2 regions of the Streptomyces sp. NPDC057697 genome follow, and region 2 is predicted to be linked to the other one. Evidence: riboswitches for the same ligand, from Rfam matches in the RefSeq annotation. Region 2 holds a riboswitch; the other holds the start of a gene.
The links. Region 2 has a riboswitch for cyclic di-AMP ahead of ACFVFH_RS23810 (transglycosylase SLT domain-containing protein). Riboswitches for the same ligand answer to the same signal wherever they lie in the genome.

Region 1 (3,124 bases), on a different contig from region 2:
GCGCTCGGTCCTGCGGGCGGCCTCGTCGCGCAGCTCGTCGAGGGCGTCCTCGGCGGCGGACGCCTTCTCCTTCGCGCCGTTGTACTGCTCGGTGGCGACCTCCGCGTCGTGGTACAGCCGGTCGACCTCGCTCCTGACCTGGGCGGGGGTGCGCTGCGGGTCGGCGTGCGCCGGTCCCGGCAGGGCCGCGGCGGTGGCGGCCCCGGCCAGGGCGAGGGTCGCGGCGGTGCGGGCAGCAGGGCCGGTGCAGGGGCGCTGCTTGGGTTTTCGGTGCGCTGCCACGAGGGCGTGCGTCCTTCCTGACGACTGCCCGTCGGGGGCTACCGGCGGGCCCGCCGGGGGCGGTGGCGGGCCTCGGCAAGGGGAGCGGCCCGCCACCGGAATCCTCGGCGGGGCGACCGGTGCGCCGTCCGCGTACGGAGCGGCGGTGAAGCCGGTCACCTGCTCAAGGACGCTAAACCCAGGGCACGGGCAGGAGTCGTAATGACGCTTATTGTCCGAACTTGGCGTGGCATTGTCGCCAAGTGACCGGAGAAATGCCATCAGAGTCAGGCAATTGGTACGGGCCCCTGTGAGGTGCCAGGAAAGGTATACCTGCCTTCCGAGTGGTGATATGACCGGAGCTAGGCTGCGGCCTCATGGACGTACTCATTCATGCCCTCGTCGCCCTGCACATCATCGGCATCGCCTCGCTGCTGGGAGGGTTCCTGACCCAGATGAAGGCGATGGGCGCGGGCACGGCCCGGTTCGTCCCGGCGATGCTGCACGGCGCGCTGACCATGCTGGTCACCGGTGTCGCGCTGGTCGGGCTGAACGAGGCCGACGGCAACCATGTGAACAACATCAAGATCGGCGTCAAGCTGCTGGTCCTGGTCGTCGTCCTCGCGCTCGTCTACGTCAAGCGGGACGACGAGAAGGCCGACAAGGGCGCCTTCGCGGCGGTCGGCGGGCTGACGGTCCTCAACATCTTCATCGCCACGCTCTGGACCTGATCCCGCCCGCGCCGCGCCGCCCCCGGCACCCGGGCGGCGCGACGCGTCGGGGCCGCTACGCCGGGCGCACGCTGCCGTAGATCGGCATGTAGTAGATCGACTCCTCGCGGACGTTCGCCCCGGGCTTCGGTGCGTGGATCATCATCCCGTCGCCCTTGTAGATGCCGACGTGACTGATGTCGTCGTAGAAGAAGACGAGGTCTCCCGGCCGCAGGTCCGCCGTGGCGACCCGGGTGCCGGTCTTGACCTGGTCCCAGGTGGTCCGGGGTATGTCCACCCCGGCGGACTTCCACGCGGCCTGGGTCAGCCCGGAGCAGTCGTAGGACGCCGGGCCCGTCGCGCCCCATACGTACGGCTTTCCGAGCTGGGCCCTGGCGAACGCGAGGACCTGTCCGGCCTTGGTGGTGGCGGCGCTGCCCGAGCCGGTCCCGGTGCCCGTCCCCGTACCGCCGCCCGACCCCTTCGCGTCCTCCTCGGCCTTGTGGTCCGCCTCGGCCTTCGCGGCGGCCTGCCGCTCGGCCAGCTCCCGCGCCTTGCGCCGGGCCTCCGCCTCCTTCTTCCGTTCGATCTCCGCGAGCCGCGCCTTCTCCTCGGCGGTCAGCTTCGACAGCAGCGTGCGCGCCTCGCCCAGCTTCTTCCGCACGTCCTGCTTGCTGGTGCGCAGCGCCGCCTGCGTCGTCGTCAGCGTCTCCAGGCTCCGCACCGCCTCGGAGCGCTTCTTGGCGGCCTTCGCCTGCTCGGTGCGGAAATCCGTGACCGCCTTCTGCTGCCGGCTGGTCATCCGGTCCATCAGCTGGCTCTGGTCGAAGTACGACTGCGGGTCGTCGGCCAGGAAGAACGTGGCGCTCGGCGTGAGGGAGCCGCTGCGGTACTGCGCGGCCGCGTAGGTGCCCAGCTCCCTGCGCGCGTCGTTGAGCTTGTCGGCACGCCGGGCGACATCGTCCAGCAGGGCGTCGACCTTGGCGCGCTGGGCGGTGGCGGCCTCCTTCGCCTGGTTGTACTGCTGGGTCGCGGTGCCCGCCTGCCGGTAGAGGGCGTCGACCTTCTTCTGTACGTCCTCGACGCTCGGCTTCGGGCCGGGCGCGGCCACGGCGCTCTGCGTGGAGAGCAGGGTCACGGAGGCCAGCGCCGCAGTGGTGAGCCCGACGGCTGGTCCGGTGGTGCGCACCCGGGGGCGCGGTTTGCGATGCGATGCCACGACGGCATCTCCTTCCGTGGACCGCCTACCGGGTTAGCTGTCGGGTTCGGGCGGATCGGAAGGCTGCCCTACGGTCCGAGTGGGGGACAAGGACCGATTCACCCCGGTACTGCGTCTGGGTCCCCGGTTCCGGACTCCCGTGCGGGCAGGCCGGATTCGGCGGGGGCGCCCGCTCGGCGTGGTTCGCCTCAAGGGGGTACGGGCCGCCCGGCCGAGCACGCTAGCCAACCCGTGGCGCTGCTGTGAAGGTTGATGTTCGATATGCCCGATACATTTTCGTGACCTTGCAGAGGAGGGGCGCCGACGGCCGGATTCCCTCACGGGGAGTGGGCGTGCGCTCTCTCTGTGTGCCCCGGCCGTGTGCGGTTGGTCATGCGGCCCCCGGGTGTCGGTGCGGCGGCCTGGGCCCTGTCTTCGAACGGCAGACGGCAGTGTGAAGACAGGGCCTAGACTCGACAAGCGATGAGCAGCCTCTTTGACGACAGCTTCCTGGCCGGCCTCCAGCACTCGGAGGAAGAGCCCCCGCCGCCCCCCGAGGACTCCGCACCCGAAGCGGTGCCGGAGGACCTCTTCGCGGGCGTGTTCGACGGGCCCCCGCCGCCCCGGGACGCCTACTACCGCGACGGCGCGCACCGCCCCGTCATCGACCCCGCGGCGCTTCTCGACGGGCTGAACACCGAGCAGCGCGCCGCCGTCGTCCACGCGGGCTCCCCGCTGCTCATCGTCGCCGGGGCCGGGTCCGGCAAGACCCGGGTGCTGACCCACCGGATCGCCCACCTCCTCGCGGAACGCGGGGTGCACCCCGGCCAGATCCTGGCGATCACCTTCACCAACAAGGCCGCGGGCGAGATGAAGGAGCGCGTCGAGCAGCTCGTCGGACCGCGCGCCAACGCCATGTGGGTCATGACCTTCCACAGCGCGTGCGTGCGCATCC
Region 2 (3,124 bases):
CCTCCAGTTCACGTTTCTGGCGGCGCAGGTCCGCCTCGGCGGCCCGCAACGTCCGCCCCGCGGCCTCCTGTTCGACGGCCACGGCTTCCTGGTACGCGGACCAGCCGCCGCCGTACCAGTGCAGTGACCCGGTGCGCAGTTCCGCGATGCGGTCCACCCGCTCCAGCAGTTCCCGGTCGTGGCTGACCACGACCAGGACGCCGGAGCGCCAGGAGTCGACGGCCTCGTAGAGCCTGCGACGCGCGAACGCGTCGAGGTTGTTGGTGGGTTCGTCCAGGAGCAGGACGTCGGGACGCTCCAGCAGCAGCGCCGCCAGGCGCAGCAGTACGGTCTCCCCGCCCGACAACTGGCCTACGGTGCGGTCCAGTTCGATCCCGCCGAGGCCGAGCGAGCCCAGCGTCGCCAGGGCCCGCTCCTCGACGTCCCATTCGTCGCCGATCGTCTCGAAGTGCCTCTCGTCGACCTCGCCCGACTCGACGGCGCGCAGTGCGTCGCGCCGCTCGGCGATACCGAGGGCCCGGTCCACCCGCAGTGTGGTGTCGAGGGTGACGTTCTGCGGCAGGTGGGCGAGGCTGCCGCCGACGGTCACCGAACCCTGGGAGGGGCGCAGCCGGCCGGCGAGCAGCCGCAGCAGGGTGGACTTGCCGGCGCCGTTGCTGCCGACGAGGCCGACCCGGCCCCGGCCGATGGAGAGGGAGAGCTCGTCGAAGACGGCCGTGCCGTCCGGCCAGTGGAAGGACAGCGCCGAGCAGGTGAGGGAAGCGCCGGGGGTGGTGGGTGTCGCCATGTTGTTCCTCGCAGTCGCAAACGAAATGAAGGGGGATTCGTATGCGAGCACCACGCGGCGACCGGACGGCGGAGAGGGGTGTGGCGGCCCTGAAGATCGGGGACGGCTCATGCACCGAGGTCGCATCCACGCGGGGTCACGGGCAGCACGGAAGGCTGCGTCGGCGTGACGGGCGTACGGGCTGAGCCGTACGGCGCGATGTTCGCGGACCTCAGATGCGCAACGTCCACCTCGATCGGAGACAACAGGACCCGGTAACGATAGCTGCGGGGTGGGGCGATGGCAATGCCTCCCGGCCGAGAGCCGCGGACGGACGCGGAGGGGTCGCACCGCGAGACCTTATGCCCGTTATGCACATTTGGAGCCGATTAGCCTTTTGTTTATTTAAAAGTGATTTGAGTGAATCACGGCTTTTGATGGGATGCGGGAAGCGCCATGCGCGGGCCTGTGGTGCGAGTCACGTCCGAGCTCCCGGAGGCCGCCGGCGACCCCCGGTCCCCTTTCCGTGCAAGGGGCGGGAATGGCCCGGTGTGAGCTGGGTTACCGCTGTTCCCTCCATTCGATCTTGTAAGTGAATTGCATTCGGAAATTGGGGTCTTGTCCCTTTCGGCTTTTCTCGCCTACGGTCTCCGTCAATCCGGACGGAACGCCGAATCCTGCCGCCGCCCCGGACATCCCACCCATTCGTGCAAGGCAGGAGCGGGGAACCCAAGCAGGCCGCCGGTCCGGTGTCCGGAACGGCTCGGGGTGAAGTCGCACTCCATGTGCGGCCGGGCAGCTCCAGCCCGAACCCGACAGCTCACCTCGCAGGCGACGGAGAGGAATCCACCATGCCCGCAACGGGTACGTACCGTCGTCGTCGCACCCCCTCCTCGCTGACCCGGGGCTTCATCGCCGCGGGCACGGGGGCGGCCGTCCTCATGCTTCCGCTGATCGGTGCCCACGCCGCCGCGGCGGCGCCGACGCAGACCGTCGCCGCAGCCGCACCGGCCGCCGCGTACACGAACGACCTGGACGGCTGGATCAAGGAGTCGCTGGCCGTCATGGCCGAGCACGGCATCCCCGGCAGCTACGACGGCATCCACCGCAACGTCATGCGCGAGTCCTCCGGCAACCCGCGCGCCATCAACAACTGGGACTCGAACGCCGTCGCCGGCACGCCGTCCAAGGGGCTGCTCCAGATCATCGACCCCACCTTCCGGGCCTACCACGTGCCCGGCACGGCGATGGACAGCTACGACCCCGTCGCCAACATCACGGCGGCCTGCAACTACGCGGCCGACAAGTACGGCTCCATCGACAACGTCAACGGGGCCTACTGACGCACAGAACGGCCCCCGGACCGGCCGGTTCCCGCGATCAGCCCGGTCGCGGGGGCGTCCAGTCGGCGTGGCGCAGGATCGTGCGGACGGTGACGCGGGACGGTGCGATCCGCAGCGCCGCGTCGCGCAGCGCGACGGCCGCGGGATGCGACAGCCGGTGCCCCATCCGGCCGGCCAGGCGCGCGGCCCGGACGACCGACTGGCTGCGGGGGCGGCGCTCGGCGTCGTAACGTCCGAGCGCCGCGTCGACCGTGGGCGCGGTGGAGAGCGCGGCGGCCGGTGTCGCCGCGTCCTCCAGTGCCTGGCAGGCTCCCTGGCCGAGGTTCGGGGTCATGGCATGGGCGGCGTCGCCGAGCAGGGCGATCCGGCCCACCGCGTAGGACGGCAGCGGTACGGCCAACTCGTCGATGTCGTGGTGCAGGACGGCCTCGGGACGGGTCGCCGCCGGCAGGGCGGGAATGGGATCGTGCCGGCCGCCGAACCGGCGGTGGACCTCGGCGAGCGGATCCGGGTGGCTGCGGACGGCCGGTGAGCAGGCGGGGGCGGTGTCCGACGCGGACCGGCTGACGGACGGTCTCGCCGTCTTCGTCGCACGGCGGCTGACGGGGGAGGGGCGCCGGAGGTCGCTCGCCCGCTACGCCTGCGCCGTCGAGAGCGTGCACCACCCGGAGCTGCGGGAGATCCTCGTGCCGCGCGGGAACGCGGCCCGCGAGGCCGTACGGGCCTTCCTGGACGCGCAGGGGGCGGCCGACGCCGGGAACCGCACGCTCACCCTCCTGGCCTGCGTGGACGGGCTGGTCTTCGACCGGCTGGTGGGCGGCGGGGACGTCCCGCGGGACGAGATCGCGGGGCTGGTCGCCGCGGCGCTCCGCGACGCGTGACCGCCGCCGCTCCGCCGCCGCTCCGCCGCCGCCCCGACGTCACTCCGGCGCGGACGCCGACGCCTGTCCCGGACGGGTGCGGGGCGGCGCGGGTACGGTGGCGGCCTGCCCGGCCCGTACCGCCTGCACCGCCG

Region 1: it holds a riboswitch for cyclic di-AMP, as region 2 does, so the genes downstream of both, ACFVFH_RS06235 (NlpC/P60 family protein) here and ACFVFH_RS23810 (transglycosylase SLT domain-containing protein) in region 2, are expected to answer to the same signal.

What each region holds. Positions count from the first base shown of each region.
Region 1 is NZ_JBHVJA010000002.1:235,235-238,358, forward strand. It holds gene ACFVFH_RS06225 (NlpC/P60 family protein) at 1-282, opposite strand, end outside; gene ACFVFH_RS06230 (hypothetical protein) at 639-992, shown strand; gene ACFVFH_RS06235 (NlpC/P60 family protein) at 1,048-2,190, opposite strand; cyclic di-AMP (ydaO/yuaA leader) riboswitch at 2,197-2,362, opposite strand; gene pcrA (DNA helicase PcrA) at 2,653-3,124, shown strand, end outside.
Region 2 is NZ_JBHVJA010000009.1:303,145-306,268, forward strand. It holds gene ACFVFH_RS23805 (ABC-F family ATP-binding cassette domain-containing protein) at 1-787, opposite strand, end outside; cyclic di-AMP (ydaO/yuaA leader) riboswitch at 1,455-1,613, shown strand; gene ACFVFH_RS23810 (transglycosylase SLT domain-containing protein) at 1,618-2,109, shown strand; partial or broken gene ACFVFH_RS23815 (FAD-dependent monooxygenase) at 2,147-2,620, opposite strand; partial or broken gene ACFVFH_RS23820 (TetR family transcriptional regulator C-terminal domain-containing protein) at 2,625-2,990, shown strand; gene ACFVFH_RS23825 (hypothetical protein) at 3,030-3,124, opposite strand, start outside.